3 regions of the Paenibacillus sp. FSL P2-0121 genome follow, and region 1 is predicted to be linked to each of the others. Evidence: riboswitches for the same ligand, from Rfam matches in the RefSeq annotation. Region 1 holds a riboswitch; each other region holds the start of a gene.
The links. Region 1 has a riboswitch for cyclic di-AMP ahead of MKY54_RS25885 (TrkH family potassium uptake protein). Riboswitches for the same ligand answer to the same signal wherever they lie in the genome.
Positions count from the first base shown of each region.

Region 2: another riboswitch for cyclic di-AMP. It lies ahead of MKY54_RS11620 (KamA family radical SAM protein); the one in region 1 lies ahead of MKY54_RS25885 (TrkH family potassium uptake protein).
Region 3: another riboswitch for cyclic di-AMP. It lies ahead of MKY54_RS26345 (alpha/beta hydrolase); the one in region 1 lies ahead of MKY54_RS25885 (TrkH family potassium uptake protein).

Region 1 covers NZ_CP150245.1:5,873,967-5,884,715, reverse strand. Annotated here, with positions in the region: gene MKY54_RS25920 (YuiB family protein) at 318-614, shown strand; gene MKY54_RS25915 (DnaD domain protein) at 855-2,393, shown strand; gene dnaI (primosomal protein DnaI) at 2,412-3,368, shown strand; gene MKY54_RS25905 (YqzM family protein) at 3,792-3,950, opposite strand; gene trxA (thioredoxin) at 4,304-4,621, shown strand; gene uvrC (excinuclease ABC subunit UvrC) at 4,743-6,695, shown strand; gene MKY54_RS25890 (CPBP family intramembrane glutamic endopeptidase) at 6,784-8,460, opposite strand; cyclic di-AMP (ydaO/yuaA leader) riboswitch at 8,781-8,956, shown strand; gene MKY54_RS25885 (TrkH family potassium uptake protein) at 9,021-10,379, shown strand; gene MKY54_RS25880 (TrkA family potassium uptake protein) at 10,393-10,749, shown strand, end outside.
Region 2 covers NZ_CP150245.1:2,664,373-2,675,121, forward strand. Annotated here, with positions in the region: gene uvrA (excinuclease ABC subunit UvrA) at 1-2,373, shown strand, start outside; gene MKY54_RS11600 (hypothetical protein) at 3,134-3,337, shown strand; gene MKY54_RS11605 (YdeI/OmpD-associated family protein) at 3,731-4,300, opposite strand; gene MKY54_RS11610 (DinB family protein) at 4,357-4,872, opposite strand; gene MKY54_RS11615 (YafY family protein) at 4,955-5,866, opposite strand; gene MKY54_RS11620 (KamA family radical SAM protein) at 6,000-7,169, opposite strand; cyclic di-AMP (ydaO/yuaA leader) riboswitch at 7,309-7,450, opposite strand; gene MKY54_RS11625 (AraC family transcriptional regulator) at 7,499-9,097, opposite strand; gene MKY54_RS11630 (ABC transporter substrate-binding protein) at 9,305-10,330, opposite strand.
Region 3 covers NZ_CP150245.1:5,983,505-5,994,253, forward strand. Annotated here, with positions in the region: gene selD (selenide, water dikinase SelD) at 1-543, opposite strand, end outside; gene MKY54_RS26345 (alpha/beta hydrolase) at 1,065-1,892, opposite strand; cyclic di-AMP (ydaO/yuaA leader) riboswitch at 1,980-2,166, opposite strand; partial or broken gene MKY54_RS26350 (glyoxalase) at 2,428-2,523, shown strand; gene MKY54_RS26355 (hypothetical protein) at 2,601-2,774, opposite strand; gene MKY54_RS26360 (Nif3-like dinuclear metal center hexameric protein) at 2,859-3,659, opposite strand; gene MKY54_RS26365 (alpha-glucuronidase family glycosyl hydrolase) at 3,678-5,732, opposite strand; gene MKY54_RS26370 (endo-1,4-beta-xylanase) at 5,815-6,834, opposite strand; gene MKY54_RS26375 (glycoside hydrolase family 43 protein) at 6,879-8,411, opposite strand; gene MKY54_RS26380 (carbohydrate ABC transporter permease) at 8,459-9,361, opposite strand; gene MKY54_RS26385 (ABC transporter permease subunit) at 9,421-10,389, opposite strand; gene MKY54_RS26390 (sugar ABC transporter substrate-binding protein) at 10,477-10,749, opposite strand, start outside.

The DNA.
Region 1 (10,749 bases):
AAAACTTGCTTCGAAAGCATACGCTTAGTTTTACGAAGCATAAGCCTCGCCCAAAATAACATCGCGTAAAACTCGCAATTGAAGCATAAACTTAGTCTTACGAAGCATCTGCTTCATAGGCTATGTATGATCTGATTAATCTACTTGCATTGTATCGCAATCAAGCCGCCAAGAGCAAACGGAGGCATCCTCTAAGTGTGCGAATTAGTGCGTGAATTTGAATAAAGTTCATTGCTTCGTGACATTTTTTCTAGTAAACTTACTACTAGCTTGTAAAAGATGTGCGCTTCTTTATAGAAAGGGGTGGAGACGGTAAGATGGGATTTATTCCAGTGTTTATCCTAGCCGTTTTATTCTTTGTGATGATGTTTGGTATCGGCTTTATTCTTAACATGTTAATGAAGACAACCTGGTTTCCCGCTTATCTATTCGTACTTATTATTCTACCCGTCGTAATCTATTCTATTTGGGATAGAAACGCGATGTCGCTCTGGGAGCATCTCTCCAGTTTCCACTTTGTTGATTATCTTACAGGTGTCGCTGGTCTTGCAGGTGCTATACTTAGTGGATGGACCATTCAAAAGCTGCGCTTTGGCGGTTACAAGATGTTTTAAAGATTTGAAAGAGCCTATGTTATGAATCAGTCTTATATTTCTGCGAGAAACGGGATACCTTCCTCTTTAGAGGTCGGCGAAGCCGTTTCTTCTTGTTTAATAGAGGTAGATATTCGTAAGAAGAAGTTGATTATATTGCGAAAAGAGTCGAAATTGGGATTTTATTTACATTTTCGCTATGTTAATTTGTGATAGAATAGAATCCTGTATGAATTCGTGTAAACAAGGGGGTATCCGTAGATGCGGATGAGTAACTTACATCATTTCACCGAACATCATCGGTACTGCGTTTCCCGCGAATTTGGTCTTAGTGTTATAGATGGACGTATGCTTAGCTCTGTATATCAACCTATGGTAGGAGCCTTTGCAATCAGTTTCTATCGCTTGCTGGTTGAACATGTGCCAGCAGATAGCATTGGCTATTCTGGAGTGGAGCAACAGCGCAGGCTATTTATGACTTTGGGTGTTGAACCCAATGAGAAAGGCCGCAAATATTTAATTGATCAGGCTTCCCGGTTAGAAGCAGTGGGTCTGTTGCAGACCTGTCGAATCTATGTGCCGGAAACAGATGATTATTTATATGAATATGAGCTAATGCCGCCGCTATCGCCAGCCGACTTTTTTGCCACTCAGCATTTAACCTTGCTGTTACGTGATAAGATTGGCAAATTTGCTGTGCTGTCCTTACGGGAACAGTTCTGGAATCGCGAGCCGGAAGAGTGGAGCCGCAGATCTATAGGCAAAGAGAATATTTCCGTGCCTTTTTATGATATTTTTCAACTTAATACACATGTCATTGATTATGAGCTGGAGCAAGCTTTGGCAGAGGTAGCCTCTGTTCGACAGCCCGGCACGCTTGAATCCGGAGAGCAGGCAATTGGATACAGTGACATTATTTTGCGTTTTCCACGGGAGTCTGTGAATCGGGCTCATGTAGAAAAACTGCGCTTTGACCATACTCAAATGGGTGTAATTAACTATGTTGCTCATAAATACGAACTGAGTCCGCAGGATTTATGTCGTTTGCTGGATGAGGATGGAGTGTTCTCACCGGAGGGCGAGGTCATGCTGGATGCGTTGCAATATAAAGCGAGCCAACATTTCAGGCAAGATATGAAACGACAGGAAAAACGTGAAATTGCAGCTGCGAAAGTTGTTTCTATCCGGTCCAGTGCGACCGAAGAGAATGATGATTCTATAGCACCACCAGAGCAATCTGTTGAGATGGAGTATTATGTAGAAGTACCGCCACAATTTTTGTCCAAATGTGACATTCACCAATATAATATGATGCTGCGGAACGAACCTTATACGAGACTGCTACAAACCTTTTTCCCGGGTGCAGTGCCCAGCCATCTGATGGATATGTTCGAGAAAATAGATCTGAACTATAAGCTGAGCGGTGAAGTAATTAATGTACTCATTCATTATTTAATGACTATGGTAGCCTCGGGTGGAGAACAGCGGATGAACCGCAATTTTGTAGAGGCTATCGCCTCCAATATGCTGGTTAAACAAGTGAACACCTACGAGAAGGCTGTAAGATATATTAGAGATCAGTCCAAAGTGAAGGGCAAGGGGACAACGGCTAATGCTGCTGGAGGAACACGATCACGTTCTTATGCCAAAAATACAGGCCGCTCCAATAAACCGGAAATTCCGATTGTGCTGGATGATGGAAGTGCTGGAACAGTATCGGAAGAGGAATTCGCGGCGATGATGAAGAAAGCAGCAGAAATTAAGGCTAGTAAGAAAAAAGGCGTATCGCAAACGCCTTAATGAAAGAGAGGTGGAACAATGGAGTCTATGGGCGATGTACTTCGTTCGATCAACAATCCAACTCTACGGCAGCGTCAACGCGATCTTGAACAGGGGTTATTCAATCATCCACTTGTGAAGGCATTACAGTCCGAACATCCTGAACTGGACGAATCACGACTGCGGCTTCATATGAGTCGCCTGTATCAATATGTAGAGGAAAGCCGAAACTGTGCGAACTGCCCAGGACTAGAGAAGTGTCCAAATGATTTTCCTGGCCATTATAGTAAACTAACGGTAGAAACTGTGAATGGTTCAGTAGATCTATATGAACGCAAGACGGCATGCCGACTTAAAGTGGCACAAGATAATCAGGATAACATCCGCAAACGTATTCGTAGCTTTTATGTGGACGAGCGTGTACTTAACGGCGGTTATGATGAGATAGATATTATGGGCAAAGACCCGCGCCGGGTCTCGGCTGTGAATAAAATATTTGATTATATCACGAATGTTAAAGAGGAAGGCCTGACTTCACGCGGCATTTATTTACATGGCTCTTTTGGAACAGGCAAAACTTTTTTGATGTGTTATTTACTGCATGAGCTTGCTGTTGCTGGATATACCGGAGTGATCGTATACATGCCAGACTTTATAGAGGACTTGAAATCGATCATGATGGATGGCCAGAAGATGAAGGAAACTGTTGATACGATGAAAAGCTGCGATTTACTTATTTTTGATGACATTGGTGCGGAAAATTTGAATCCTTGGGCTCGTGATCATGTACTTGGGGCGATCTTGAATTATCGGATGAACCGCAAACCAACCTTCTACACCTCGAATTATCCGTTGGATGGCTTGGAGAAACATCTTAGCTTTACGAGCAAAGATGGTGAAGAGGTCTATAAAGGCCAACGACTAATGGATCGCATTGCTCCTTTTGTGGATGTTCTTCCACTGCATGGGGAGAATCAGAGAGGGGCCAATAGATAAGCCTGGAATATTCATAATGTAAAATTCAAAAGAGCAGTGATTCCCCTTTTATTGGAGGATCGCTGCTCTTCGTTTTTTTAGTTATTCGGACTCAAACGCCGCTTTTTCCCTGCTACGAAGCAGGATCGTCTTAAGTCCTGATTGTTTTTCACTTGTTCAAACACACTTTCGGGTTGCAGCATCTGGCGGGCATACTGAATCTGATCGATAATTAGGGAAAGTCTCCCTAAAAATGAACTGATTCGTCAGCGAAAACAGATATTCTCCCGATTATTAGGGAGGAATTCCCTGATTCCGTTCATTTATAGCAAATATCAGCTATAATCAGGGAGGTTTTCCCTCATTATTCCAAAAAAAGAAGCCGCCCCATAAGTAGCATTCACTACTTTTGAGACAGCTTCTTTTTATTGTGCGATGATTCCTTTACTCCGAGAGAATAAACTTAAGGATGACCATTCCGAAAAAGACAACCGTCATAAACGTGGTCATTCCGAAAAATCCGGTCATTAAATCCCCAAGATCATTGCGGGGTTCTTCGTTGATATGTTCTCGTGGGTCCCGTACTTGCGCGTTAACATCCATAGTTTCTGCCTCCTTACAGGGACAAGCCCTGTATTATTAGATGCAAATTGACATTAGTTTATGAAATAAGTCATTGACAATTAATGCGCTTTCTTTAAGTATACCGAAATGCTGGGGAGGTTGTAAAGAAAAGAGTACGCAAAAAAAATACATTGAAGGCAATATAATTGCGAGTGATATTTCACATATCCCATAAAGATATGTTATACTTGTAATGTGTCGGTAAGTGGTAATTTGGTTATCATATTACATGAAACAATTTATTAACTCATATTACGGAGCAGCTTCCATGAACTAAGCTTTGGCTTAAGATGTGCGTAATGCTTCGCAAAACTTAAAGGAGGAACAATATCATGGCTATCGTGAACGTGTCTGACCAATCCTTCAGTAACGAAGTGGAAGGTCAAGGTACTGTAGTAGTAGACTTCTGGGCTCCTTGGTGTGGTCCTTGTAAAATGCTCGCTCCAATCTTGGATGAATTGTCCACAGAGCTGGGAGACGACGTGAAAATTGCAAAATTGAATGTGGATGAGAATCCGGAAACGGCTTCCCGTTTTGGTGTTATGAGTATCCCAACTCTGATCTTCTTCAAAGATGGTCAACCGGTAGATAAAGTTGTGGGACTGAACTCCAAAGAATCCCTGAAAAATATCGTAGCAAAACATCAATAATTGATAGATGCTACTGTTCGGGCCTCGGCCCTGCCACTCAGCGCCTTCGGTTCATTCCGGAGGCGTTTTGTGTGCTGAATGCCAACTAATCATGGGTCCAATTTAGCTGGAGGGGATCATTTTGGACAATATCCGCAATAAACTGGCACTACTACCCGATCTGCCTGGCTGCTATCTGATGAAGAATCAGGAAGGCACTATTATTTATGTGGGCAAAGCGAAGGTACTTAAGAATCGGGTACGCTCTTATTTTACAGGCAGTCATAATGGTAAAACGCAGCGGCTTGTCGCTAATATTGCTGATTTCGAATACATCGTTACGTCCAGTAACATGGAAGCGCTCATTCTAGAGTGTAATCTGATTAAGAAACATATGCCGCGTTATAATGTGCTTTTGAAAGACGACAAGACGTTTCCTTATATAAAAATAACGAATGAAACTCACCCGCGCCTTGAGGTTACACGCCGGGTGATTAAAGATAAAGCAAAATATTTTGGCCCTTATCCTAATGGTTATGCTGCTCAGCAGACTAAAAAGCTCCTAGATCGTATGTACCCGCTTCGTAAATGCGGCGTGATGCCAAAGGAGGTCTGTCTTTACTATCACATGGGCCAGTGTTTGGCACCGTGTGAGAAGGAGGTTCAGAAATCCGAGTATGAGCAGATTACGCAGGACATCGCTGCTTTTCTAGGCGGAGGTCATGAGGCGGTCAAAAAGGATTTACAGCAAAAAATGCAGGAAGCTGCTGAGGAATTATATTTTGAGCGGGCGAAGGAACTGCGGGATCAGATTATCCATATCGATGCATTGATGGAGAAGCAGAAGATCAACACTACAGATACTAAGGACCGGGACGTATTTGGTTATGCTGTAGACAAGGGATGGATGTGTGTACAGATTCTGTACATGAGACAAGGGAAGATGATTCAGCGCCATTCCTCCGTGTTCCCGTTCTATGGTGAAGCCTACAGTGACTTTATGTCTTATGTGACGCAGTATTATAGTGATAATCCCGCTTTGCCGCAGGAGATCCTGCTGCCGGATGTGCTCGATGAGGAGTCTCTGGCTAATAAAGAGACTAAACCCGAGATCGCCATAGCTGCTCCAGCAGAAGCGGATTTACAACAGGGTGAAGATACTCCTGAATCGGCTGAAGAGGCTGAGGCACGTGCGACGGCGGCGGAGGAAGCTGCGGCAGCAGGGATCGTGGATGCCGCTGGTGGTGCCTCCATTCTGCAGGAGTGGCTGGGCATTAAGGTGCTTGTGCCACAACGCGGTCTTAAGAAGCAGATGGTTGGCATGGCTTGCCAAAATGCAAGAGTGGCTATCGACGAGAAATTCCGGCTGATTGAACGGGATGAAGAGCGTACCTCTGGAGCAGCGATCAGCTTAGGCGAGAGCTTGGGGCTTGAGCGCTTGAGCCGTATTGAGGCGTTCGATAACTCGAACATTCAGGGGACTAATCCGGTCTCAGCGATGGTTGTCTTCATTGATGGCAAGCCTGCACGAAAAGAGTACCGTAAATATAAGGTTCGTACGGTGGTGGGTGCGGATGATTATGGAACGATGCGCGAGGTCATTCGGCGGCGATATGAGCGGGTATTGAAGGAGAATCTTCCGATACCGGATCTTATCGTGGTCGATGGAGGGAAAGGGCAAATCTCCTCTGCTATTGATATTCTGGAGAATGAGCTGGGATTATTCATTCCGGTCTGCGGCCTTGTTAAGGATGATAAGCATAAGACGGCTCAGCTTTTGGTTGGAGATCCGCCAGAGCCTGTCGCGCTAGCCCGGGACAGTCAGGAATTTTACCTTTTGCAGCGGATTCAGGATGAGGTCCATAGGTTCGCGATCACCTTCCACCGTGAACAGCGCGGGAAGTCCATGGTTACCTCCAAGCTGGACTCTATACCTGGTATAGGTGAGAAGCGCCGTAAAGCGCTGCTAAAGCATTTCGGATCGCTTAAGAAAATTAAAGAAGCCTCCGTGGATGATTTCCGTACACTTTCTATTGGAGAAAAGCTGGCAAAACAAATTCTTGATGCGCTCAAGGATGAAGAGCCAACCTCATAGCAATGGTGACAAAAGAAAAAGGGTATCAAAGCAGCGACTAAAGCTGCTTTGATGCCCTTTTTTAATTTTATTACGTCTTCACATTAGTTTAAATCAAAGAAGAAGGCTCCACCGGCTTAGGTTTCTGTGGTGGATTAAATCGATAGACGATGTAAGCGACTATGAACGGCATAATAATCGCGAAGATACCCGCGCCTACATTTACGCTCTCCTTCATAAAGATCAGCGTAGCGCCCATCAGGATGCTGTCAAACACGACGTGGCTGAACATGACAGCAATAAATCCGTAACGAAGGAAAATATAACTGAACAGCAGCCCGATTACGGTCAGCTCAATGGGACGGGAGCTGATGGGATAGATCGGATATAACGTATGGCCAAACGCCCAAACCAACGTGGTGATCAAGCAAGCGACAAAAGTGTTCCGGAACACCTTTTTCAGCATAGGAATTCCGAAAAAGCGATAAATGGCTTCCTCAGATAAACCAGCGAGCCATGCGACGATAGGCAGAAGCCAAGCATATCTCATGTTATAAGGAGATTGGGTGGCGTCTGTAGTAGACCAATTGTGCAAGGTAAACGATAATATGATGAACATAACCGTCTGCACCCCTAGCAGAACGAAAGCCCAGATGTAACCAGCCCGGATACTGTCCAACACATATTGTCCATAGCCGGGCTCTTTGGCGCGGGGCCAAGGGTTCATGCCTTCCTCTTTTCGCCATAAGCCATTGCCGCCCACTAAAGAGAAGTAGAGCAAGGAGGACATCAGCAGGCTGTACAAAGCATAAATGATAAACATAATGACAGAGGTAATCTGTGCTTCTAGCCCTTCACCCGTAGATTCAGGCAGCATATTATAGGTGCTGATCATCATGATTACAAAATAGGCTGAGCTTAGGAATACTCCACGTTTAAAGGAAGTATGCTCTCTTCTAAGAATACTGTAGACGAGTGCCAGAATTCCTAAAATCAGTGTGGGTATACCGTAACCGAATAATGTTAGCTTTTCCGCTAAAGAGGTCTGTCCTTGTACGTAGGAGGTATGCCAAGCTGGTGCAGTGAATCCGGCATTAAAGCTGGATACCTGCTCTCCACTGAAATCAAAATAATAGTGCAATAAGGATTCGCCGACCTGAACAGTACTATCCGTATATACTAGCCCATGGCTTCCTGTATTCGATTCAATTTGTAGTTTGGCAGGATTTACTTCCCATTCCTGAAGCCAAGGACGAGCAAGATTCTCCTTCTGCGCTAGAGTGAGGTCAGCTCCCTTGTCCTCTTTTGCACCAACGGAAGCAATGCCTGGCCCCTCATCGGAGACAACTTTTGCAGCCTTTGAGAAAGCGACAATCTTACCGGTATACATATTGAGGTCAACGATGATTTGCGGCTCTTGCTCCGCTGAAGGAGTAAGCGTTGCCCGAAAGACATCAAAAGGATATTTTTGATCCAATTTTTTCTTGGTGTAGTCCTCCACAAGCTTCTCGCGAGACATATAACCATAAAAGGAAGAGTCCGTCTGGTAAAGTGCATTCCATTGATCGTTTGGTGCTTCGGTGTAGTTGAGCTTTTGTTCTGCGAATAATATGGCTTGGTCACGGGCTTCTGCCTTGCTAATGACGGTGGTATCTTCACCTGTAGGGCTACTAAGCAGTGAAGGGGAAATCTGAAACATAATAAATAGAATAAGACCGATAATGCCCGAGATGATGAGCCTCTTGGAGAGGGCACGTTGCTGTAAGGGCTGGCCGACGGGATTCATGTAACGCCTCCTTGTTATGTACTGACAATGTTATGTTCCATTATAGTATTAGTGCCTGGTTGGTTACAAAAAACATTATATGTTCTTTTTATGGGTAATAGAGATAGTATAGAATAGTCATGTGAATTTATACCATGAATTTTATCGTGTTCATTTCTGCACGAATGATGAGAATCGGTGTAATTGCAGGGAAAACACGGAAAAGTGATGAGAAAAGGCACTCCTTTTGATGCAGTCTCTTTAAACCGCATTTTTTCATGTGAATGAGCATTAATTGTGTCTTTGTGAATTCACTAAATAACGTATATAATTTGTATGCAATTGTATAGTAGCCGAATTTCTGGTGAAAACGGGGGAACCATAAGAAGTGATGAAAAGTGGAGTGTACACGATAAATGGCACTTTCATCAGGGGTGAATTTCGTTCTGGGAACGAATAGGGCAGCCTGCACAGTCCGAATCCGACAGCTAACCTCGTAGGCTAATTTACTGCAGGAACCAAGTCAGCATTGGTTTTCCAGTGCTTTTTTTGTTGGAATTTTTGATAAGAAGGTGAGCAAAGTGGCTTCACAGTTTCGCAGGATTTCTGAATTTAAGTTTCTGAAGCTCTCGCCGCCGCAGATACTGGTGCTTGGTTTTGCATCGATCATTCTGATAGGGGCCCTGCTGCTTATGCTGCCCATCTCAAGCACAAGCGGGAATTCCGTGGAATTTATTGATGCATTATTTACTTCAACGTCGGCAACCTGTGTTACAGGGCTTGTTGTGCTGGATACCGGAATTTCGTTCACCATTTTTGGGAAAACCGTAATTATGATTCTGATCCAGATCGGCGGCTTAGGTTTTATGACCATGGCCACTCTATTTTCACTGGTGTTAAAGCGTAAAATATCTTTGCGGGACAGGCTAATCCTACAGGAAGCCATGAATCAGGGCTCTATGGAAGGAATTGTGCGACTGATCCGGAGAGTCCTCATATATTCTCTTGTCATAGAAGGCTGTGCCGCTGTGCTGCTGTCTATTCGCTGGGCTTTTGATATGCCGTTGGGAAAAGCGATTTATTATGGCATATTTCATGCGGTGTCTATGTTTAATAATGCGGGGTTCGATATTTTTGGGGATTTTCGCAGTTTAACTGATTATGTATATGATCCGCTTGTGAATATTATTGTGATGTTTCTGATTGTCTCCGGCGGGATTGGTTTTATTGTAATGTCAGATCTGGTGGAGTTTCGGGTAACCCGCAGGCTGTCTCTACATAGTAAAGTTGTCCTGTCCACCAGCACAGGGCTGATTCTGATCGGAGCTTTGGTTATTTTTATATTTGAGTTTACTAACACTCGTACCCTGGGTTCACTGAATTTCGGCGGTAAAATATTATCGGCCTTCTTTCAATCCGTGTCTCCCCGTACGGCTGGCGCGAACACAGTAGATATTGCTGGACTTCGGCAGGCTACACAATTTTTTATAGTGATTCTTATGTTTATTGGTGCTTCTCCGGGCTCAACGGGCGGCGGGATCAAGACAACAACCTTTACAATGATGATTGGTGCTGTAATTGCTATGCTGCGTGGACGGGAAGATGTTGTGTTGTTCCGTTATCGGCTGGCTCAAGAGCGCATCTACAAGGCATTAACGATCACGCTGCTGGCTTTGTTGTTAATCGCCTCTGTGTCGATGATACTCTCCACAACTGAAGACAGTAATTTCTTGGCAATCTTGTTTGAGACGACCTCCGCCTTTGCTACGGTAGGACTGACTATGGGGCTAACTCCGGAACTGTCAGCGATCGGTAAGATTCTACTCTGTCTGACGATGTTTGCAGGTCGGCTAGGTCCACTAACCTTAGCGTATGCACTCGGTCCCAAACAGGGTAAACCACTGTATAAGTATCCGGAAGGTAAAATAATTATTGGATAGGAGTTAATTAGAAATGAAAGCACAGCAATTTGTAGTAATCGGCTTAGGTCGCTTCGGTTCAAGCCTGGCGCTTGAGCTGATGGAAATGGGCTACGAGGTGCTCGGCATTGACCACCATGAAGAACGCGTGGAGGAAATGAGCGATCAGCTGACGCATACGGTAGTAGCAGATGCTACAGATGAGGGAATTATGCGCTCGCTTGGTGTACGGAACTTTGATTGTGGGATTGTTGCGATTGGTGACAATATGGAGAGAAGCATTCTGGCGGCCATTTTGTTGAAGGAGATTGGAGTCAAGCAAGTGGTGGCTAAGGCAATCTCTATCCTTCATGGCCGCGCACTGTCGCGGCTGGGGGTTGATCGGGTTATT
Region 2 (10,749 bases), 3.2 Mb from region 1:
ACACTTCAGCGGGAATGCCAAAGACAGTATTTGGATTCCATGGGCATGACGTCAGATACGATCAGCAAACCAAAGGTGGAGTCTATTATTGGACTGTCTCCGTCCATTAGTGTTGGACAACATGTCACCAATCGTAATCCCCGTTCGACAGTTGGGACAGTCACCGACATCTATACGTTTGTCCGGTTTATCTTTTCCAGATTAGGCGAGCGGGTTTGCCCTTCCTGTAGTGGCAGCATTCCACCTTCTTTTGAAGCGAGGGGATTGCTGATCGAGGAAGACGAGGAAATGCATGGTCAAACGATGGGTTGTCCGCATTGCGGAGCTGAGCTTGAGAAGCTGGGCATGTCACACTTTTCTTTTAATAAGCCGGAGGGAGCTTGTGAAGCCTGCGGTGGTGTTGGATCTGTGGCAACTATAAATGAAGTGGCAGTGTTTAATCCAGAGCTTAGTATGCGTGAGGGTGGGGTGGCCTCGCTGAATGGTGTTCATCGTGATATACAGATGCGTATATTAGTGGCCGCTGGCAAGCATTTTGGTTTTGAGTTTGACCCAGATCAGCCCTTAAAAAATTACGGCGAAATTCAGCGCGACTTGTTATATTACGGAGTGGAAAGTGAGGCGTTTAAGCGCCATTTTCCCAATGTTAAGCCGATTCAAGGCACCAAATTTGAAGGCGTCATTCCTGGTTTGTGGCGGCGATACAAGGAGAAGGAAGGAGAAGCTGGTACACAGGAAAAAGACGGCGGATTTTTTCATGAGCAGCAATGCCCGGAATGCCTTGGCGCTCGCCTAAAAAAAGAAGTTCGTCTCGTTCGGGTAGCTGGCGCATCGATTACGGAGGTATCAGATTGGCCATTAAGCGATGTTTACGAGTGGACTAAAGGCTTGGAGGCGGCTTTGCCAACCGAGGGACTTCATCTGCTTGAACCCATCCTTCACGATATGCCTACCCGACTAAAACGGATTATCGATGTTGGTCTTGGTTATCTTTCCATGAACCGTCAGACGGTCTCCCTCTCTGGTGGAGAGGCACAGCGGCTGCGCCTTGCCTCATTGCTGGGGTCAGGTCTGACTGGAGTGTTATACATTCTAGATGAACCGACGACCGGGCTTCATCCGCGGGATACTGTTGGCCTCATTCGTGTGCTTCAGGAGCTGCGCGATTTGGGTAATACGGTGCTCGTTATCGAGCATGATATCGAGATGATGCGCGCTGCCGATCATATTATTGATATGGGTCCGGGTGCTGGTCTGGACGGAGGGCAAGTTGTTGGCGAGGGCAGCATTGAGGATTTGATGGCAAGCGAGGCTTCTGTTACGGGAGCCTATCTTAGAGAAGAGCGTCATAAGACTGCTGCATATGTTCGCCGGAAAGGTGACGGAAAACAAATCACCATCCGACAGGCACAGTACCGGAATATTGATATCCCGGAGGTTTCTTTACCTCTAGGTTGTCTGGTCTCTGTAACTGGAGTTTCGGGTTCAGGCAAGTCGACCCTAGTCTTTGATATTCTTGCGCAAGGCAGTACGAAAGGACATGAGCAAATAGGCTGTGCGGAGATTGCGGGCTTAGATCAGGTTGGAAATATAGTGATCTTTGACCAATCGCCCATGGGTAGAATGCTGCGTTCTAATGTAGCGACGTATACAGATGTATTCACACATCTGCGCCAGCTGTTTGCTGCTTTGCCGGAGGCGAAAAAAAGAAAACTGACCTCCAAGCATTTTTCCTTTAACACACCGGGTGGACGCTGCGAAACCTGTCAGGGTCTTGGGGTGCTGACTGTAGACATGAATTTCTTACCCGATCTGGAGGTTAAATGCCACGCATGCAAGGGGAGAAGATTTACGGATGAGGTTCTCCAGGTGAAATATGATGGATATTCCATCTCGGATCTGCTGGACATGTCCGTACAGGAAAGCTTGCCGATTCTTAAGTCGGAAGCCAAAATGGCGGGGATTATCGAGACATTGTGTGAGGTGGGTCTCGGTTACCTTAAATGGGGACAATCTGTCAAAACCTTATCCGGTGGTGAAGGGCAACGGATTAGACTGGCTAAAGAGCTGAGCAAACCTTCCAAAAACCATACGCTCTATCTGCTTGACGAACCCACAACAGGCCTTCATCCGTCAGACATCAAGCAGCTCCATACCTTATTGAGCAAATTGGTTGATACGGGAAATACTGTCGTAGTTGTGGAGCACAGCTTAGAGCTGATTCGGGAGTCCGACTGGGTGATTGACATCGGCCCTGAAGGTGGCGTTGTGGGCGGTAAGCTTGTAGCTGAAGGTACACCGGAGCAGGTTGCTGAAGTACGGGAATCCTACACAGGGATGTTCCTGAAACGGATTCTGGCTGAAGGGCTGTAACTTAATAAAAGAGGTGCCCAAAAGCCATGAAAATGGCTGGGGCACCTCTCTTTTTTTGAACTTAAACCAAACCTCTGCTCTCAACTCTAAACTTCGTCTGAACGTCTGAACCAATCTCATTCGCGCGTACTTAGCACTTTCGGAATAAGAGATGATCATGAGTCAATGGTGTTTGATCCGCAGATGATTAGGATACGGTAGCATCAGACAGCGAAAGACAGCGAAAGACAGCGAAAGACAGCGAAAGACAGCGAAAGACAGCGAAAGACAGCGAAAGACTATGCTTCGGCGGTATCGGACTCAGCAGACGTTATAAGCAGGAAAATCCGCCATTTGGAGTATTATCGGACCGCATAGCTCCTAATGGCGGAAAAATCACCGTATAAGAGCCCCTTTCTAAGAAATAGCTGCGCTGGTGTCCGATGAGTTGCTGAAAAGGCGATAAATTAGTAAATAGCGTCATTGGAGTCCGAATGCCTCAGCAGGAGATCATGGTATCAGTAGCAATAGCAGTAGCAGTAACAGTAGCAATAGACCCAGCGAATGATCATACTTCGGCGGTATCGGACCCAGCAGACCTTATAAGCAGGAAAATCCGCCATTTGGAGTATTATCGGACCGCATAGCTCCTATTGGCGGAAAAATCACCGTATAAGAGCCCATTTCTAAGGAATAGCTGCACTGGGGTCCGATAAGTTGCTGAAAAGGCGACAAATTAGTAAATAGCGTCATTGGAGTCCGAAAGCCTCAGCAGGAGATCATGGTAGCAGTAGCAGTAGCAGTAGTAGTAGTAGTAGCGGTAGACCCAGCGAAAGACTATGCTTCGGCGGTTTCGGACTCAGCAGACCAGCGAATGATCATTCTTCGGCGTATCGGACTCAGCAGACCTTATATGCAAGAAAATCCGCCATTTGGAGTATTATCGGACCGCATAGCTCCTATTGGCCAAAAAAACGCCTTATAAGAGCCAGTTTCTAAGGAATAGCTGCACTGGGGTCCGATGGATTGCTGAAAAGGCGATAAATTAGTAAATAGCTTCATTGGAGTCCGAAAGCCTCAGTAGGAGATCATGGTGTCAGTAGCAGCAGTATCAATATCAATAGCAGTAGCAGTAGAGCCAGCGAATGATCATACTTCAGCGGTATCGGACTCAGCAGACCTTATATGCAAGAAAATCCGCCATTTGGAGTATTATCGGACCGCATAGCTCCTATTGGCCAAAAAAACGCCTTATAAGAGCCAGTTTCTAAGGAATAGCTGCACTGGGGTCCGATGGATTGCTGAAAAGGCGATAAATTAGTAAATAGCGTCATTGGGGTCCGAAAGCCTCAGCAGGAGATCGTGCATCTAGCGCAGCTTAATAATCTAGCAGACGTCCATTATCATGCCATTGCCCGTACATTTTATTTTCTTTAGTGTTTGCTATGAATTTGTCTAATTTACTCTTAAATAAATCTGGCTGATGTTTATTGCTTTGGATCGTGTCGATCCGAACTCTTTTATAAAGGGCTGGAAAGGCCGTGAAATTCTCATATACTTGCCTGTCCTCTTTTAGCCGTTGCTCTATAATCTTATCTACTATAAAAGAATCAGGGTTCATATCAGGAAGTATCCGTTTTCCTTCAGCACTCATTAACCCCAGCTTTTCGAGGCGGCGGACACGCTCTTTATTCAATTCAGTCCAAGAGCTTTTGTTGCTTCGGGGAGAGAGTCTTTGCGCCAGCTCCGTTTCCGAAATTTTCTTTTTCACTCCATCGATCCATCCAAAACACAAACATTCCTCAACTACGTCCAAATATAGCAACGTTTCTGAGTTTGGCGTCATACTAACGAGTACCCAACAAGATTGTTCAGTCTTACAATTCTCCTGCAGCCAAACTCTTAAATCTTCTCTCGTTTTCACTGTAATTAGATTTTCAATCTCCATAATTAAAATACAATTTCCTTTCTAGGTATGGAGTGGAGCGTCTTGCCCATCCGAGATTAAATAGCTTCCGCAGGAACCTGATACCAAAAAAGAGCATAGTCATTCATGGTGGAAGCATGGCCTAACTGCCGTAACATAGTAGATACATTGCCTCTATGATAAGTCCCGTGATTGGCGACTTGCAACACAATTTCTGATAGGCGTGTTTGGCGGATTCCGGCGAATGGATTGTCAAGCAGAATGGTTTGCTCCAAATCGGATTGGTTGTGTAACCATGCTTTGTATTGTTCTGATAGCTGGGCAAAGATATTTACGTATTCATCCACAGAATCTAGAATGCTCAAATTTAGCGGGATACTTTGTTGAAAAGCCTCTGGCATGGCAGTGCCTGTTAATACAAGATACCACATCGTATCAACCGCATAGATATGGCTAAGGGCATGAGCGATGGTGGGAAATGAGCTGTTCACTTCTTGACTTAGCACAGAAGGCGGGAGTTCCTTGATTCTTCCCAGGATAGTTTGGTTTGCCCAAGTGTGGTATTTAAACATTTCTACTGTATAATTTGTCATTCGTACATTCTCCTTTTGAATGGTCATGGATTTGTTTTTGTTACTGTAGTTAATATAAAAGAAGAAGTATGACATCAGACTGTCATACTTCTTCATAAAGTTTGAGTGTGTTTTGAAGCTGCTCTTTTAAAATACCTCGCAATGCAGGGGGTTCGAGGACTTCGGCGCCGCTGCCAAAACTCAGCAGAATGGACCAAAGCCAATGTGCTTCCAATGGCTTATACACAGGAATTCGCATCGTCATGCTTTTATCGGAATGAAATTCCTTGTCGACTTGATGAAACTGATCCAAAGCTTCTGCCAGAGCCTCAGGGCCTACCCGGATCACTATTTCCTCCACCTGATCTGCCCTGTTTGAACAGCCGGCCTCTTTGGGTACCTCATGTTGCGAATGAAAGGTATCCTGCGTCAGGAACAAATTCAGCATCCGGGAAAGTCGGAACTCCCGATAGTCCTGCCGTGTCCGGCAATAACCATAGATGTACCAGTTGCTATATTTAAAATGAAGCTTTACTGGTTCCATTTCACGGGTTGTACGTTCATTTTTTACACTGATGTAATCAAAACGGACAACATTTCGTTCCGATATAGCCGCACGTAAAAGAGGAAGTGCGTCAGGATCCGTACGCCGGGTTTCAAGATCCACCGCGAGACTAGAGGTCTGTGGCTCCGTTCCAATCGTTTGCAGCCGTTCAATGGTTCCTTGCGTATGCTCATCTTCAAAAACGGAAGAAAGACTGTTAAGTACAGTAATCAGAGAAGTGACATCATACGAACGGAGCAGGCTTTTATCCATTTTATATCCGTCCATTATGCCATATCCACCTTTAGTACCCTGATACGATACGACCGGGATGCCAGCGGCACAAATCACATCGATATCCCTATAGATTGTTCGCTGGGAAACCTGAAACTCTTCAGCCAGCTTGGAGGCAGATAAAACTTCGTGGTTCAATAGCTTGTAGATCATAGAAATCAATCGTTCCAATTTCATGTGTGCATTCCCACCCATTAGTCCATTTCGTGTTACAGCGTGATTATATCATAGATTTTTTCGGGCTAATTTTGGGAGGGAGGAGTTTTGTTGTTGGCGATGAAGAAATATCCTATGACAGAGTCGATTAAATCTATTTACAGATTAAATCCGCAGGCTCGCCTGATAAATCATTAACAGAAATAATAGCATCGTTTTTTTTCACAGGTGGGGTCCAATATTGCTCATTCCCAGGCAGGTCATCGAACCATTCGGCGTCCTTTGGACAATCTAGAATCATAAATTTTCCGTATTCCTGATCTCTGGATTGATGGTATTTGAGATAGGCTTTTCCGTTATCAATGGCGAGAATTTCTATTTTTCCTGAGGTGTGGCTCATGGATAAGCGTACTCTTTTGCCAAGTCCTGAGGTTCTGGCTTTGGCTTCTTCTACAATTTGATAGACTTGCTCGAGCGGTAATACGAAATCCCGGTTTCCGGCTACGGGCCGGTTCACAAAGAAGTAGTAGGGTGTAACGCCAGCCCATGAAAGCCGGTCCAGTAGTTCCCCTAAAATAACGGGATCATCGTTGATGCCTTTGAGGATGGGGGTCTGATTTACGACAATTGCCCCTGCGTTGTGGAGAGCTTTAAATGCTTTTTTGGCTTCAGGTGTAATTTCACGAGGATGATTGATATGCGCCATAACATAGATTCGTTTGTCTTCGGTAGAGTAAGTACGAATCAGCTCCAGCAGTTCTTCGTCTTCAGAGATCCGCATCGGATTAAATACGGGAATTTTGGAACCCAGTCTAATGATCTTAACATGCTCAATGCTTCTTAGATTTTCAATAATGGATCTTAGCTTCGGTGTGGAGAGAATTAAACTGTCCCCGCCCGTAAGAAGTACGTTGTTAATCTCCGGATTATTTGCGATATACTCCAAACCCGGAGAGACATCAGCCATCGCCTCTTTCACGTCATTTCGGAACAGACGCTTACGGAAACAGTAGCGGCAATAAGCCCCGCAGACCTCGGATACAATCAGCAGTGCAGTTGTTCTATACTTGTGCTGACAACCAGGTACCACATAATTCGTGTCCTCATCGGAGGCGTCCCAGCGCCCATACTCCAGCAGTTCACCTTCGTTAGGAATAACCAGCTTACGGATGGGATCATTTGGATCATCCCAGTTAATCAAAGACAGATAGTAGTCATTTACACGAAAAACAAATTTGTCCGTAATTTCTTTCAGATTCTCTTTTTCCAGCTCAGACAACATAGCTATTTTGTTAATATCCGTGAAGTACTTTACCTTTTGCACGTACATCTCTCCTTTGTCTCGTAGTGTGAGAAATGAGGGAGCCTTAGTGTCAAAGGCCAATCTACTGCCAGCAGGGTCCAAAAAAGCACCAAAAGAGACCCTTAGCAAGGGTCTCTGGTTATGTAAATAACATGAAAAGCAGACCCATCCACTGCTGACGAGGTTAGCTGACGGACTCGGGTAAGATGGTACCCTACATTCTAATGCTCAATGATTCGCCCCAATTAACTGGTTCCCCCGCTTTTCAACTGTAAAAGTTGGAAATTAAGCGTAGATAAAGTATACCCTATCAAGTTTTGAAAAGTCAAAAGAGAATCCTAGATTCACTTTCAATTGCTAGCGCTACTTCCGCCGAGTAGTTTAGGCAACAGCGTTAGCAGCTTCTCCCGGGTTAACGCATCACTAGAGTTCCATTTGCTTCCGTCGAGCAGATAAACATGTCCCTGACGTACTGCCGGGAGATTGTTCCAAAGTGAACTGTCTAGTAATCGTTCCATCGCAGCTCGCGAGTCTTTGCGTTCCGGAATGAACATGAAGATATGATCTCCGGCGTAGGCAGGCAGTCGTGTTGGATCAACTTCGGCGAACCCTAACTCTTCGTCCAATATGGCCTGGATCTCTTCAGTCGGTTGTAATCCACATGGGGCATAAAGCGCAGTGGAGAATCCGGACATTCCCATAGCATACAGATGATCTCCATGATCATAGACCAAAGCAGAGGCGGTTTCTCCAACTTGGAGGGTTGTCGTGTAAAGCTGCTGCCACATGGCAGCGTTTTTGATTGTGAATGACTCCAGCCATGCTTCGGCTTCGCGCTGTTTACCTAGCCAACTGCCTAGTGTCCGCATTCGTTTGTCGAGAGATGCAAATGAATCAAAGGTGAGTGTCGGAGCGATACCAGAAACTGCTCTGTAGGCTCTTTCATCACTATTTGCCAAAATGATCAAATCTGGGTTTAGGGAAGCGGTCAACTGCGGGTCCAGTGGAAACCCGACGTTGGCGAGCTTCTTAAGCCGATGTTTATAGACGCTGTTCCGGGCGAACGCTTCATCTCCACCGATAGGCTTTACGCCTAACGCGAGAAGGTCGCCAAGTGTTTCGCCATGATAGACAATACGTTTCGCTCGCTCTGGAATCTCCACCTCATGACCCGTCCAATCCTTGACGGTAAGCTTACGACCTTGCTGATGTGCATATTGTCCGGGTGTAACTCCGGTTTTTTGCCGAAAGCGGCGGCTGAAATAGTATTCGTCCGAGAAGCCGACCAGTCTGGCGATTTCCCGCAGTGGTTCAGTCGATTCCTGCAGGAATCGTTTGGAATGATTAATGCGCAGATCCGTCAGGTATTCAAGCGGCTTTTTACCCGTAAGCTGCTGAAAGATCGGTGTATATTGCCAGATTGATATTCCCGCCAGTTCAGCTAACTGCTTCACGGTGATACTCTCTGTATAATGCTCCTGAATGAATGTTATGGTCTTTTCTACGGATTCCGTAGGACTTGGCAGGTGTTTGGAAGGGTAATTATGCTCAAAAAGTAGCAGCAGCAATTCTTGGAATTTTAATTGTCGCTTGAATTGTTGTACATCATCGGTGTTATTCCTGTTCATGAGCAGGTCTTCGACTAGTCGGATTACCTTGGTGAACGGGTGCACAATTAACTCCCGTCTGCCGGAAAGCAGCTCTCCAGAATATCGTTTAGGAAGCTTGGTTGTATAAATTGCTGTAAAGGTGATGAGGTAATAATACAACGTCAGCTCCTGGTTGTTCGTACTATAGGAGATTCCAGGAGATAGTAGATAACATTTATCCGTACTTAGTATCACGCTTTGATCATCGAGGTTCAATTGTCCGTTCCCTCCAGTAAATATGAGAAGGGTATAGTCCTGGGTTGTACGCGTTATAGAGCTTGAATCGGCAGCTTGAATCATCAGTTCGGCCTCGTTTAGCTGAAATAGCAGAGAGTGGAGTGGGGGCAGGACGATGATGTATGCAGCATGGGTTCAGCCTCCGTTCATTTGGTGAGAATGATTATCAATGAATTCATTGTATATAAAAAAAAGAAGCATATCAACAGCTGTTGACATGCTTCTTGCAGTTTTTTATCAGCCTTGTGTTAAACTCTTCATCTCGGAAGGTTATTTCATATTCAATAGCTGTGGAATTTCGCCAAGCAGCCATTCTCTTGTTGTCGCATCACTTGAAGTCTTCATGATGTCTTGTGTATAGACATATCCGTTCTTGACGGCAGGAAGGCTCTTCCAGATAGGGCTCTTTAATAGATTCTCTGTGGATTGTTTTGCTTCTTCTGCCACTGGAGTCAAGATGAATATCCGGTCTCCGGCATATTCTTTCAGGACTTCCATGGATACTTCCTGGAACCCTTTACCTTCATCAAGGATCGTCTGAATAGCTGGAGTTGCCTTGAAGCCATTCTCCCCATAGAGTACCTGGGAAAGTCCGGTTGCTGCCATTATAAACAGTCTGTCTCCTGGATAATAAGTGAAGACCGCAGCCGTTTCGCCCTCTTTCATGCCTGCGGATTTCAATTGCTTCCACATGTTCTCTTCAGCGGTTTTATACTGCGCAAGCCATGCTTCTGCTTCAGTCGTTTTCCCAACAATTCCACCAATGTCCAGCATACGTTCCTGGAGTGGGGCAAAGGTATCAAATATTATAGTGGGTGCAATTTTGGAGAGCTGTTCGAAATCAGCTTCATCTGTGCCCGCATAGATGATCAGGTCAGGCTGAAGCTCCAATGTTTTTTCCAGATTGATAGGGAAGCCTACATCCTCCACACCTTGTAATTGATCTTCAAAAACCTGGCCTTCACCCATAGAAAGAGGATAACCTACCGCCTGCACACCAAGTGCGAGCAAATCGCCATAAGTTTCTCCAGAATAGATAATTCGCTGTGGATTCACCGGAATCTCTACAGTATGCCCTATGTAATCTGTATAGGAGCGGGTAGTCGCTGCTGCTTCATCTGTACTGCTATCTGAGGGTTCTGCTGAAGGTACCGCGGTTGCAGCGGAAGAGTTCCCGGTTGCGTTCACCGTACTATTGGCAGAGGATTGTTCCTTTGAGTTTCCGCACGCCAGTAGCAATGTACTCAGCAAAAATAGTACACATACCACAGCGAAGGACTGTCGTACCTTGTTCATATCTTATTGCCTCCCTATTATATGTAACGACCACCAATAATGATAATCATTCTCGATTAAAATATATCATAAATTAAAGCCTCTTTTTACTCAATGGACAAAAAATAACCCCGTAATTTGATTTGTACAATCAAGTAAAAAGGATGTGTTTAAAATTATTTTGAATTATTTTTAGCTGCTTGGAAAAATACTCTAAATAACAGCAATCGAGAGAAAGAGAGGGAGCTTGTCTTCATAATAAACTTGGCAAAGGAATCCCTTGAAGCACATAGGATTGTGGTGTTTTTTTGAATCTGATTACTGTTATGTATTAAGAAGTTCAGGTGATGCAAAAATCCAGGTTTGTCCACATTGATTGTAATCGTTATCATTACGTGGCATGTTATCTACCGTGCTTGACGTCAGTAGAAGGGCTTTGT
Region 3 (10,749 bases), 110 kb from region 1:
GATAGGCTTCGTTAGAACCAGCTTGTCTCCCACCTTGGCGCCCGCATTCGTTCTTACTTTGTCAGGATGCACAAGGCCCGTAACGGCCAATCCGAATTTGGGCTCTTTATCGTCGATGGAATGTCCGCCCACAAGAGTAGCTCCTGCTTCCTGTACTTTATCCGCTGCACCGCGCAAAATGTCACCGAGAATGCTTTTATCTAAAACAGAAATAGGGAAGGCCACAATATTAAGCACCGTAAGCGGCTTTCCACCCATCGCATAAATATCGCTTAATGCATTGGCTGCTGCAATTTGACCAAATGAATAGGGATCATCCACGATCGGCGTGAAAAAATCAACAGTTTGCACTAACGCTAATTCATCACTTAAACGGTACACCCCTGCATCATCACTAGTGTCCAGACCTACAAGTAGATCCGGGTTAGGAACAGTTGGTGGCAGACTGCGAATAACCTGCATGAGATCAGCGGGACCGATTTTGCAGCCGCAGCCCCCTTTTGAAGATAATGAAGTCAGTTTTATAGTTTCAGCTTGAGACATCATGACTCAGCTCCTTTAGTATGAATTATCTTAATCTTACACGAGTAGATCGCATTGTACAAAATGCAAGAGTAGCAGATGCGTTGCTTACTACGCCTCCTTCTATACACTTACCTTCACTACTTAGGGCCTACTGTTCTTTCCCACGTCGGGTGAGCTATATTTGGTGCTGTGGTAGGGTAGGGACATTAAGTAGCGTTCTAGGTACAATATGCTTGTAAATGTTCAACATCCATCGGTTAGTAAAATAACCAAAGGCTGGCTCATTCGTAGATTTCACTACGGATAAGCCAGCCTTTAATTGGATGTCCATTATATTAGGGAAATCCTCCCTAAAAACATCCTATTATTAGGGAAGTTTTCCCTAATCCATGTTCTAGGAGCCATAATCTCCTTCACTTTAGGGAGAATTCCCCTAAAGTTCAACCCAAAAGGACGTCCCATAGCCAGCTCGTGCTCCCTGGCTATGGGACGTCTTTTTTCTCACTTAAACGCTTCGCTTGTGAAGGTCTCCCAATAGATCAGCTAATCTGCTGAGTACCCTGCTGCTTCTCTAAGAAACGTTGAAGAATCGCATTGAATTGCTCCGGTTGGCACAGATTACTTGGATCTAATGCGTTCGGAATAATCGCCAACTGCGCATGTGGCAGCTGAGACACCATTTCCTTCATACAATTCACTCCAAATTCATTGAAGTCCCCTACAATACATAAAGCGGGACGTTTAAAAGCCTTTAAACATCTGGTGTAATCAACATGGCTCGTAGCCAGCCTTTGCCGATATAGCTCCCGGGGACGTTTGTCCAGCAGCCCTCTTCTAATCTCATTGTAGGCCAGACTCCAGCGCTCTCGGTACATCATCCGAATCGAAGGCAACACCAGCTCGCTTGGGAGATAATACATTAGTAAACTGCAATATGCTGCCATAGTTTGTATTTTCCCTACTATTGTTGATCCGTGAGTCCTACAAAAGCTATCCGCGACCACAATGGCTTTTACACGCTCAGGATATTGTTTGGCAATATGCTGAACGACTAAGCCACCATAGGCGATTCCTACAAAAACTGCTTCACGGATACCTAGGTCATTCAACAGCATAATCAGATCCAGACATTGCGTCTCAATAATCTCATGTGGGGCCTCCAGCAGTTTACCAGACTTGCCATTCCCCCGTAAATCGCACAAAATCACTTTATATTTATCGGAAAAATACTCCAGCTGTGGTTTGAACATACTGTGTGTTAATCCATGTCCATGGATAAACACAACCGGAGTGCCAGTTCCATTGATTTCATAATAGAGCGAAGTTCCGTTCAGTTTAGCGATAGGCAAAGGTAACACCTCTTTCATAATAAATTCTACGACTATATCTGCTTAAAAACGCAGCAAAAAACCACAGAGGGATTCTCTGTGGCTATTCATCACTAAACACGCCATTCATCCTCTCTCCATACGCTTACGAGGTTAGCTGTCGGATTCGGGCAGTGAGAGTTGCCCTACCTGCAGGGATGCATATTATGCACCCGGAACAGGATTCACCCCATAACCAGTGCCGACTCTCACATCGGCTGCCAGTTGTTGGTTCCCCCGCTTTCCAGAAACGGAAATTAAGCGGATTGCTTATGTAATTGTAAATTTAAGATAATTCTCAGTTCTGAGATGAATCATACTCTTGTAAGGTTTTCTTGTAAAGGAGGGCTCTGGTCAAAATAATGTTGAAAGCAATGCTTTTCATTTCATATTAAGCATACTCTTCATTTTCTCTTTCTTTTGCTCTTGTTTACTCGTTTTCTTTAGAAAAACAGCTCTGAAGCAAGCGAAAAAGGGGGTGATTCACCAGTACTTTCCTATTTAATAAGAAACGACAATCTTCAATACCAATATTGGGCCAGTTTCTGTACCTTGGGGTGTTCGTCGTTTCTATGTCCCCGATCCGTTTGGCAAGCTTGTTAATATTATTTCACATGAACAGCACGAATGATTTCATAAAAAAGAAAAAAGCTAAGCAGAATCAGAGATATCCCCTTGTCCACTTAGCTTCCTTTTACAATACTATGGCTACAAAAGATCGGCGTTTTTCAATGCATGCTCCCAGCTTGGAAAAAAGAACAGCGCACTTCTCATAAGCTCTGGGTCGCTTTGCTTTACTTGTTTTTTACTGATCGAGCTTCCGTCGCTTTGCAGCTTTTTGATCCGACTTAATACTTCATCAGCCTCCAAAGGAATTTCCATTGAAACACTCCTTTCTCAGTGACCTGTTTCCCTTCATTTTCTCCATAATATGTTTATTTATTCCGTACTCTTAATTTCCCCAGATTAAACCATCTGATAGATGGGTTGTTCAGCAATGAACCGGGTAGGAAGCATGGGATATTTGTCTGCTAAGATTTCAGCTAAATATTTCATCCCCGGCGCTTCACTCTCCGCATGACCTAACATGATGAGCGCTTTAGATCTGCCTTGGTGCCCTGCATCCCGCACATATTCCGGAGTCTCCCACTCTGGTCCTTCTCCAGCAATAATTAAATCAAGATTGTGATCATTAAAAAGTGGAATAGCCATCGTCCCGCCCCCTCTGTAACCTACTAATATCCCTATGCGTTTGCAGGACAGAGACAGGTCACCAGCAGCGCGTACATAAGAGATCCCTAGCTTACTTTTAATATACTGAGCAGCTTCCAGTACAGTCATGGCAGGAATAGTGAGAATCGTAGCAGCCGCTTGCTGCTCTTCCACATAGTCTGACCAATCCAGCTCTCGCAGCAAACCCATCATAATCCCATCTGGCTCTTGCCGATGCCAATAATCATGATAACGAAAAATAGCTATTGGGGAATGTCCGATCAGACTTTTTTTCGCATGATAAACCGGATCACCTTCTAACCACTCGTTCGCCGCATGATGGCTATAAAATACACCTTCATGCGTGATCAGCAAATTGGCTCCTAACGCTATTGCTTGCTCCACAATATTTTGTGTGGCAGAAAAGGCCGTAATAATCCCTGTGACTTCAGTTTTCGGTTCCCCTGGGTTCAGAATATCCACAGTCCCTTCTACCTGTTCCACAGTTCCCATTAAATCTTTCAAAATCGCTCTAATCGTGAGGCTCACTATCATCATCCCTCGGTTCAAAATCTAATAAATCTTTCTGCCTTTAAGATCCTCAATTCCGCTCTTGCGGTAAAAATACGTATTGATCCGATCTCTCCATTCCTGCGCATGCTCTGCTTGCTCTTCAAGACGTTGCTTCACTTGCACATACAATCCACTATCCATGCTGCCTTCAAGTGATTCCCATGTTGCTAGAAGCTGTGCAGCCTGCTCTGCCCCCTCGAAATGAGTATCGTAGATATGTTGTATAACCGTTTGCCCCGATTGCAGAACATGCGTGTATGGAACATGATGGAAGAACAGCAGCAGCTCTTCTGGACAAGACGCTAGATTCTCATAATTTGATGCATTAAGACCCATATACTGTCCGCTATACCCCGTTCCCGATTTGACTGAACGATCCACACCAATGCCCTTATGATCCGCATAATGGTACGTTCCCCACTTGGCGTATTCATATCCATCCACATTCGGCCCATAATGATGATCCGGATTAACCATCCAGCCCACACCTAATGGAGCTGTGTAAGATTCGTAAATCCTCCATGAGTCCATTAACATCCCGCGAATAGCAGCCACTAGACCTTCATCAGTGCCAAAGGTAAGGCGAATCCATTCCTCAGCGATTTCTTTTGCCGTCAGCTCCGGATTCCAAATTAATCTCCCATATCCATACAGATTGGCTTGAGCTAACCCATGCCCCGTCCAGTTCATGTCATCCCCAACATTAGTTACAGCAGCCACACCATTATATTTATTTCCCCACACCGATCCGTCCACAATATGTTTCACAAGCGTAGTTTGCCCTTTGGCATAAGTATTGAAATCAAGGACTTCTTTCCACTGTGGAACGAGATAACAGAGATGCCGCTGCTGCCCCGTATATTCTTGAGCAATCTGAAACTCCATCAGATGATTGGTATGTTCCAGTGCGCCAAACAACGGAGATACCGGTTCTCTGACTTGAAAATCCATCGGTCCATTCTTGATTTGCAGCACTACATTATCATTAAAACGGTCATCCAATGGTTTGAAATGATCATACGCTGCTCTGGCCCGATCGGTCTTACGGTCACGCCAATCCTGCTTGCAGTTATATACGAAACAACGCCAAATCACGATTCCGCCAAACGGCTCCAGTGCTTCTCCCAGCATATTAGCGCCATCGGCATGGTCACGCCCGTAAGTGAATGGCCCTGGTCGATTTTCTGAATCTGCTTTGACCACAAACCCGCCAAAATCAGGGATCACTCGATAAACCTCACCAGCCTTATCTTTCCACCATTGCCGCACCGCTGGGTCCAGTGGATCAGCTGTCTCCAATGCTCCGATCTGTATCGGGCTGGCGAAGTTAGCACTGAGGAATAGCTTAATTCCGTATACGCGGAATATTCCTGCAATTAACGCGATATCAGGCAAATATTGCTCCGTTATAAATAGAGATTCAAGCTCATGAACATTCACATTGTTAATCGAAATCGCGTTGATCCCCACAGAGGACATCAATCTGGCATAATCACGCAGCCGCTTTGTATCGTTAAGAAATTGATTGGACTCGTAAAAAAAGGACCGTCCAGCATAGCCACGTTCAATACTGCCATCAAAATTATCCCAGTGATTAATCATTCGCAGGCCGTTCACCGGATTCATAGACAAATTCAGAGCGTCTATCTCGCTTTCTGTTCCTATCAGCCGTAACAGATGGAATACGCCATACAATATTCCAACAGGCGTTGAAGCACCGACAGCGATACATTGCTCAGTAGCATTTGTACGTATAAGGAAACCTTCAGGACCCAGTGAATCGGTTCGTTCTCCTGCGAATACTCTACTAATTAATGGATTCCCCCCTTGGAAGGTTCCTATAACGATACACGGTCCTTCAGGTTTCGCTGTGAGCAGTGGCGCTTTGCCCAGCATAGAGGTCATCCCCTGTATGAATTCCGCGGCTGCCGCCTGAATCGTCTCGTTGTCCTCCGTTACTACCAACTCAACACACCAATCTATATATTGATTGTATAGAGATCCTGATTTCAGCTGACCATAATTGAGCCAAGCCTCATAAGCGGTATTTGTCATGTTTATTCCTCCCGTATAAATAACCCGCCCTGGATTGAAAAGGACGGGTTCATGATTCGCAAGCTTGAGCAGGTTACCCGCTCTATGATTTGGTGACAGCGTTAAGCAATTGGTGATACGCTGGCTTAGGATTATGCTGCTCATCGAATAGAAATGGCCAATTTTTCCGTCCCCGAACAGGGAAGCCGTCCAGCCATGTATAGTCATCCGCTGCTCCCCAGAAAGTGACTGAGCTAATCACGTCGCGGTATTCTTTCAACAGAGCAAACATCGCTTCATAGCGCTCTGCCTGCAGCTCGAGCAGTTCGGCAGGTGCAACCTTTAAATCCATTCGTTTGTCATCGAAACGGAACATGGACACATCCAGCTCTGTCAATTGGAGCTGAAGCCCTAAAGATGCATACTTCTCAATAGCAGCACGTATTTCATCTAAGTCCGGATCGTATAGATTCCAGTGGGCTTGCAATCCGACGCCATGGATCGGCACTCCTTGTTCCAGCAGCGACTTCACCATTTTATAGATTTTGTCACGCTTAAGAGGATTAGACTCGTTATAGTCGTTGTAGAATAATAAAGCCTTAGGATCGGCTTCATGAGCGAATTCAAACGCTTTGCCGATAAACTCCGGTCCGACAATGTCCAGCCACTTTGACTGGCGAAGAAGTTCTTCTCCTTCATCTGCAATAACTTCATTTACAACATCCCAAGCATAGATATCTTCCTTGTAACGCCCAACCACGGTCTGAATATGTGATTTGAGCCGTGCAAGCAATGTCTCTTTGCTTACACACCCGCCCTTCTTATCCTCAAACAACCAGTCCGTAGTCTGGTTATGCCAGACTAAAGTATGCCCACGCATAGCCATATGATGTTTTCGGGCGAACGCAACCAACTGATCTGCTAGTTTAAAGTTATAAATGTCTTCAAGCGGATGCAGACTTTCAAACTTCATCTCATTCTCAGCGGTAATGCTATTGAAATGATAGGCGAGCAAGTGCTCCTGTGATTGTATCGTCATCGGGTTAACGGCTGCGCCAATTTTGAAATCCTCAGCAAATATTGTTTTTAGTGCAGGTTCTGTGTAATCACTAGCTTGTCTCAACAAGTTCCCTCCTGACAAAAGCATTTATATCAGTATTCGAATAATTAAGACTGATAATCGAACCAATCGAAGTAGGCAGGCACCTCAGCCACCTTGCCATGACCTGTTGCATATAATCCGATAAGAACACCCGTAAATCCATTTCCTTTTACGGCTTGAGGAGATAATGGATACGCTGCTGCTGTTGATAGCTTATTCCACTCCTGCCCATCCAAAGAATAAAGGAAGCTGTATTCGGTAAGCTCAGCCTTAACTTTCAAATAAATTCGCTCGGCAGTAGTTGGAACCTCTGCCACTGTATGGGTTACTCCATCCATAGTCACATGAGCTGTAATCACTTTTTGCCCGTTTTTTTGAACAAGTCCAATTTCATAATGAGCATTCTCATCTAATCTGGCGCAAAGTCCAGCTTCCACATCAGCAATAGATGAAGGCATTTCAAGCAGCGTGCTCCATTCTGCCGAAGTATGCTGCTGTCTTCTGCCTACAAAAGCCACTTGGCCTACTTCACTGAGACCTGCAGATTGTCCTCGAAGAGATAACCATCCCTGTCTTTCGTTTAAGGACCAGCTTCCCTCAGCCGGATTCCGCAGAAAGGCTAATCCCAGCGGCAATACTTGATCATCAAAATCATATCTTCCACTAGTCTCAGGTTTTGGCGATTGACCAGGTACGCGTGAAACCTTCATTTCCAGTCCAACTGTGTCTTCATTATTATCGATCATCGGCCATCCGTCTTCAGTCCAGCTTACGGGAGCAAGGAAAGTCTCTCTTCCAAGCACAGTAAATTTTGCATCTACTAGTCTTACTCCAAGGAATACGGCCCACCAATCCCCGTTACGATCCTCAATCAAATCGGCATGCCCTAAATACTGAATGGGATTGTCAGTACCGCTGTGCGTCAATATCGGATGCGGCAATCGTTCAAACGGTCCATAAGGAGAGGAGCTGCGGCCAATGATCTCCCGATGTTCCTTAGCCGTTCCTCCTGAAGCCGTCATGATATAGTACATTCCATTTATTTTGTACAAATGGGGTCCTTCCGTCCAAGGTCCGCCATCCCCAGTCCAGATAACAACAGGTTCTGTTAACGCTGCTCCCGTAGCAATATCTATCTCATATTGGATGGCATGGGAGTCATAATCTGCCCCCTGCTGGGTGGTTACATATACCTTTCCATCCTCATCAAACATTAGGGAAGGATCAATTCCTCCATAAGGAATACTAATCGGATCTGACCACGGACCCGCAGGGTCCGTAGCCGTAACATAGAAATTCCCTTTCCCGTGTACTTCGGTCGTTATCATGTAAAACGTTCCTTCATGATACCGGATCGTTGGGGCAAATATCCCTCCAGAGCTCTTGCTTTTACGAGTATCCAGCTGACTTACACGATTGAGCACATGACCTATTTGTGTCCAGTGAATCAAATCCTGACTATGAAAAATAGGTACGCCAGGGAAATACTCAAAGGAGCTGCAAACTAAATAGTAGTCATCCTCTGCCCGAGTGATACTTGGATCAGGATAGAAGCCTGGAAGTATCGGATTCGTGTATGTGATTGAAGATGGGGTCATAATTTAACAGACAACCTTCCTATTACTTAATAGTGATTGCAAGCTCCTTATTCCTTCACGCTTCCTACATTTAGACCGACCACAAAATATTTCTGCATGAATGGATAAACTAGCAAAATTGGAACCGAAGCAACGATCGTAACGGCTGCCCGTATGGAGATTGGTGTAACCATGGCATGTACCGACTCCTGAGTCATCCCTGTCCCGTTATTTACACTAGGGTTACTGTTCGAATTCATAGTAGAGGATAGCAGCTTCATTAATTCATATTGCAATGTACTCAAGTTCTGGCGGGAAGAGGTGTAGATAAACGCATCAAACCATTGGTTCCACGCACCTACTGCAACAAAAAGGGCGATGGTAGCAAGAACAGGTTTACACAAAGGGAAGACTACTTTCATGAATATCTTGAATTCCCCGGCACCGTCGATTCTTGCAGATTCCATAAGACTTTCATGTAAGGTACCAATATAAGTACGGATAACGATCATATTAAATGCACTTACCATGGACGGGATTACATATACCCAGAACGAATTGAGCAAATGAAGATCCTTCATAAGGAAATAGTTTGGAATCAGACCCGCACTAAAATACATGGTAAGGACGAATATAAAGGTAATATGTTTGCGGAAAACATATTCTTTCCGGCTTAACGTATACGCAAGCATCGTGGTTAAAAATAGATTCAGGATCGTAGATATCACTGTTCGTGCTACCGAAATCCAAAAAGCATTATAAATTGTACCTGAGGCAAAAACCGCTTTGTAGTTCTGTATGGTCCACTCTCTAGGCCATAAATAAATGCCGCCGCGGATGGTATCATTCCCCGCATTAAAGGAGACTGCTATAGTATTCAGGAATGGATACAAGGTAACAATAACTAGACAAACCATAAATATAGTATTGAAGGTGCTGAACACTACGGGTTCGAACCTCAGATTTTTCATCCGGTTTCCAGCATTACTTTTTGGAGATTTTTGAGGAATCAATTGAGTTTTTTCCATGATTATAACAGCCTCTCTTCCCCTAGCCGCTTCGCAGTCCAGTTAGCTAATAGCAGCAACGTTACACTTACGACTGTTTTGAAAATACCACCCGCGGTAGCTAAGGAATAATTCCCTTGCGCTATACCATATTTCAATACAAATATATCAATCGTTTCCGACCAATCTACGACAAGCCCGTTTCCTAACAAGTACTGAACCTCAAATCCAGCTTCCAGTACATGTCCTACGGACATTATTAACAGGATTACAATGGTTGCTTTCATGCCCGGCAAAGTTACATGACGCATTTTCTTATACCGGTTCGCTCCATCAATCTCAGCAGCTTCATATAAAGCCGGATCAATAGAGGCGATAGCCGCCAAGTAGATGATAGTACTCCATCCGACTTCTTTCCAGACGTGTGAAGCACCTACAATACCCCAGAAATACTTCCCTTCACTCAACCAAAGGATCGGTGAATCAATGAGATGCAATTTCATGAGCACGATGTTGATAATCCCGTCATTAACCGAAAGAGAAGTAGCTACAATGCCTGTTACAATAATCCAAGAGAGGAAGTGAGGCAAGTAGGATATGGTCTGAACGGTTCTTTTCCAAAATACATTTTTGATCTCATTAAGCAGCAATGCCAGTATTATCGCAGTCACAAATCCTAGAACTAGATTAATTAGGCCCATGGCCAACGTATTGCGCAGTACTCTCAAAAAGCTATCGTCCGTAAAAAGAAACTTGAAGTGTTTTAAACCCACCCATGTTTGTTCACTAAATGCTCTAGCTGGTTTATAATCTTGGAAAGCCATCGTCCATCCCCAGATGGGAACATAAGCAAATAGTATAATATAAAGCATTAATGGAACCGACATCCAAATCAGCTGTTTCTGATTCTTAATCAAGGTCATAGTAATCGGTTGCTTCTTTTTTCTTTTAGGATGCCGGTTAACTTTTTTCCCCGTTAATATCTCATCCATATATGTTTTCTCCCCACATCATCCATATATTTCAGAAAGTGGTTGGCCTAATAAGCCACCACTTTCTGATTTTTAAGCAAGCTCTAACTATTTAACACTCCAAGTATCAAATCTCCATTTAAGCTGTTCATTGATTTTGTCTTCATAGGCTTTGACATTCGCTTTACCAATTTCTCCAACAAAGTCATTCCAAACCTTATCGAATTCTGATGGACTGGCCAAGATTGCTTTTGGCAGGTACTTGGTTCGCAATTCATTCAGCTTCGTTTCGGCAATTTTGGCATCTGAGCCTTCAACAAGATCTATGGACCAAGCTGGATAAGCTACTGGGTTCGGCTCAGGCTCGCTGAAGAAATCCAC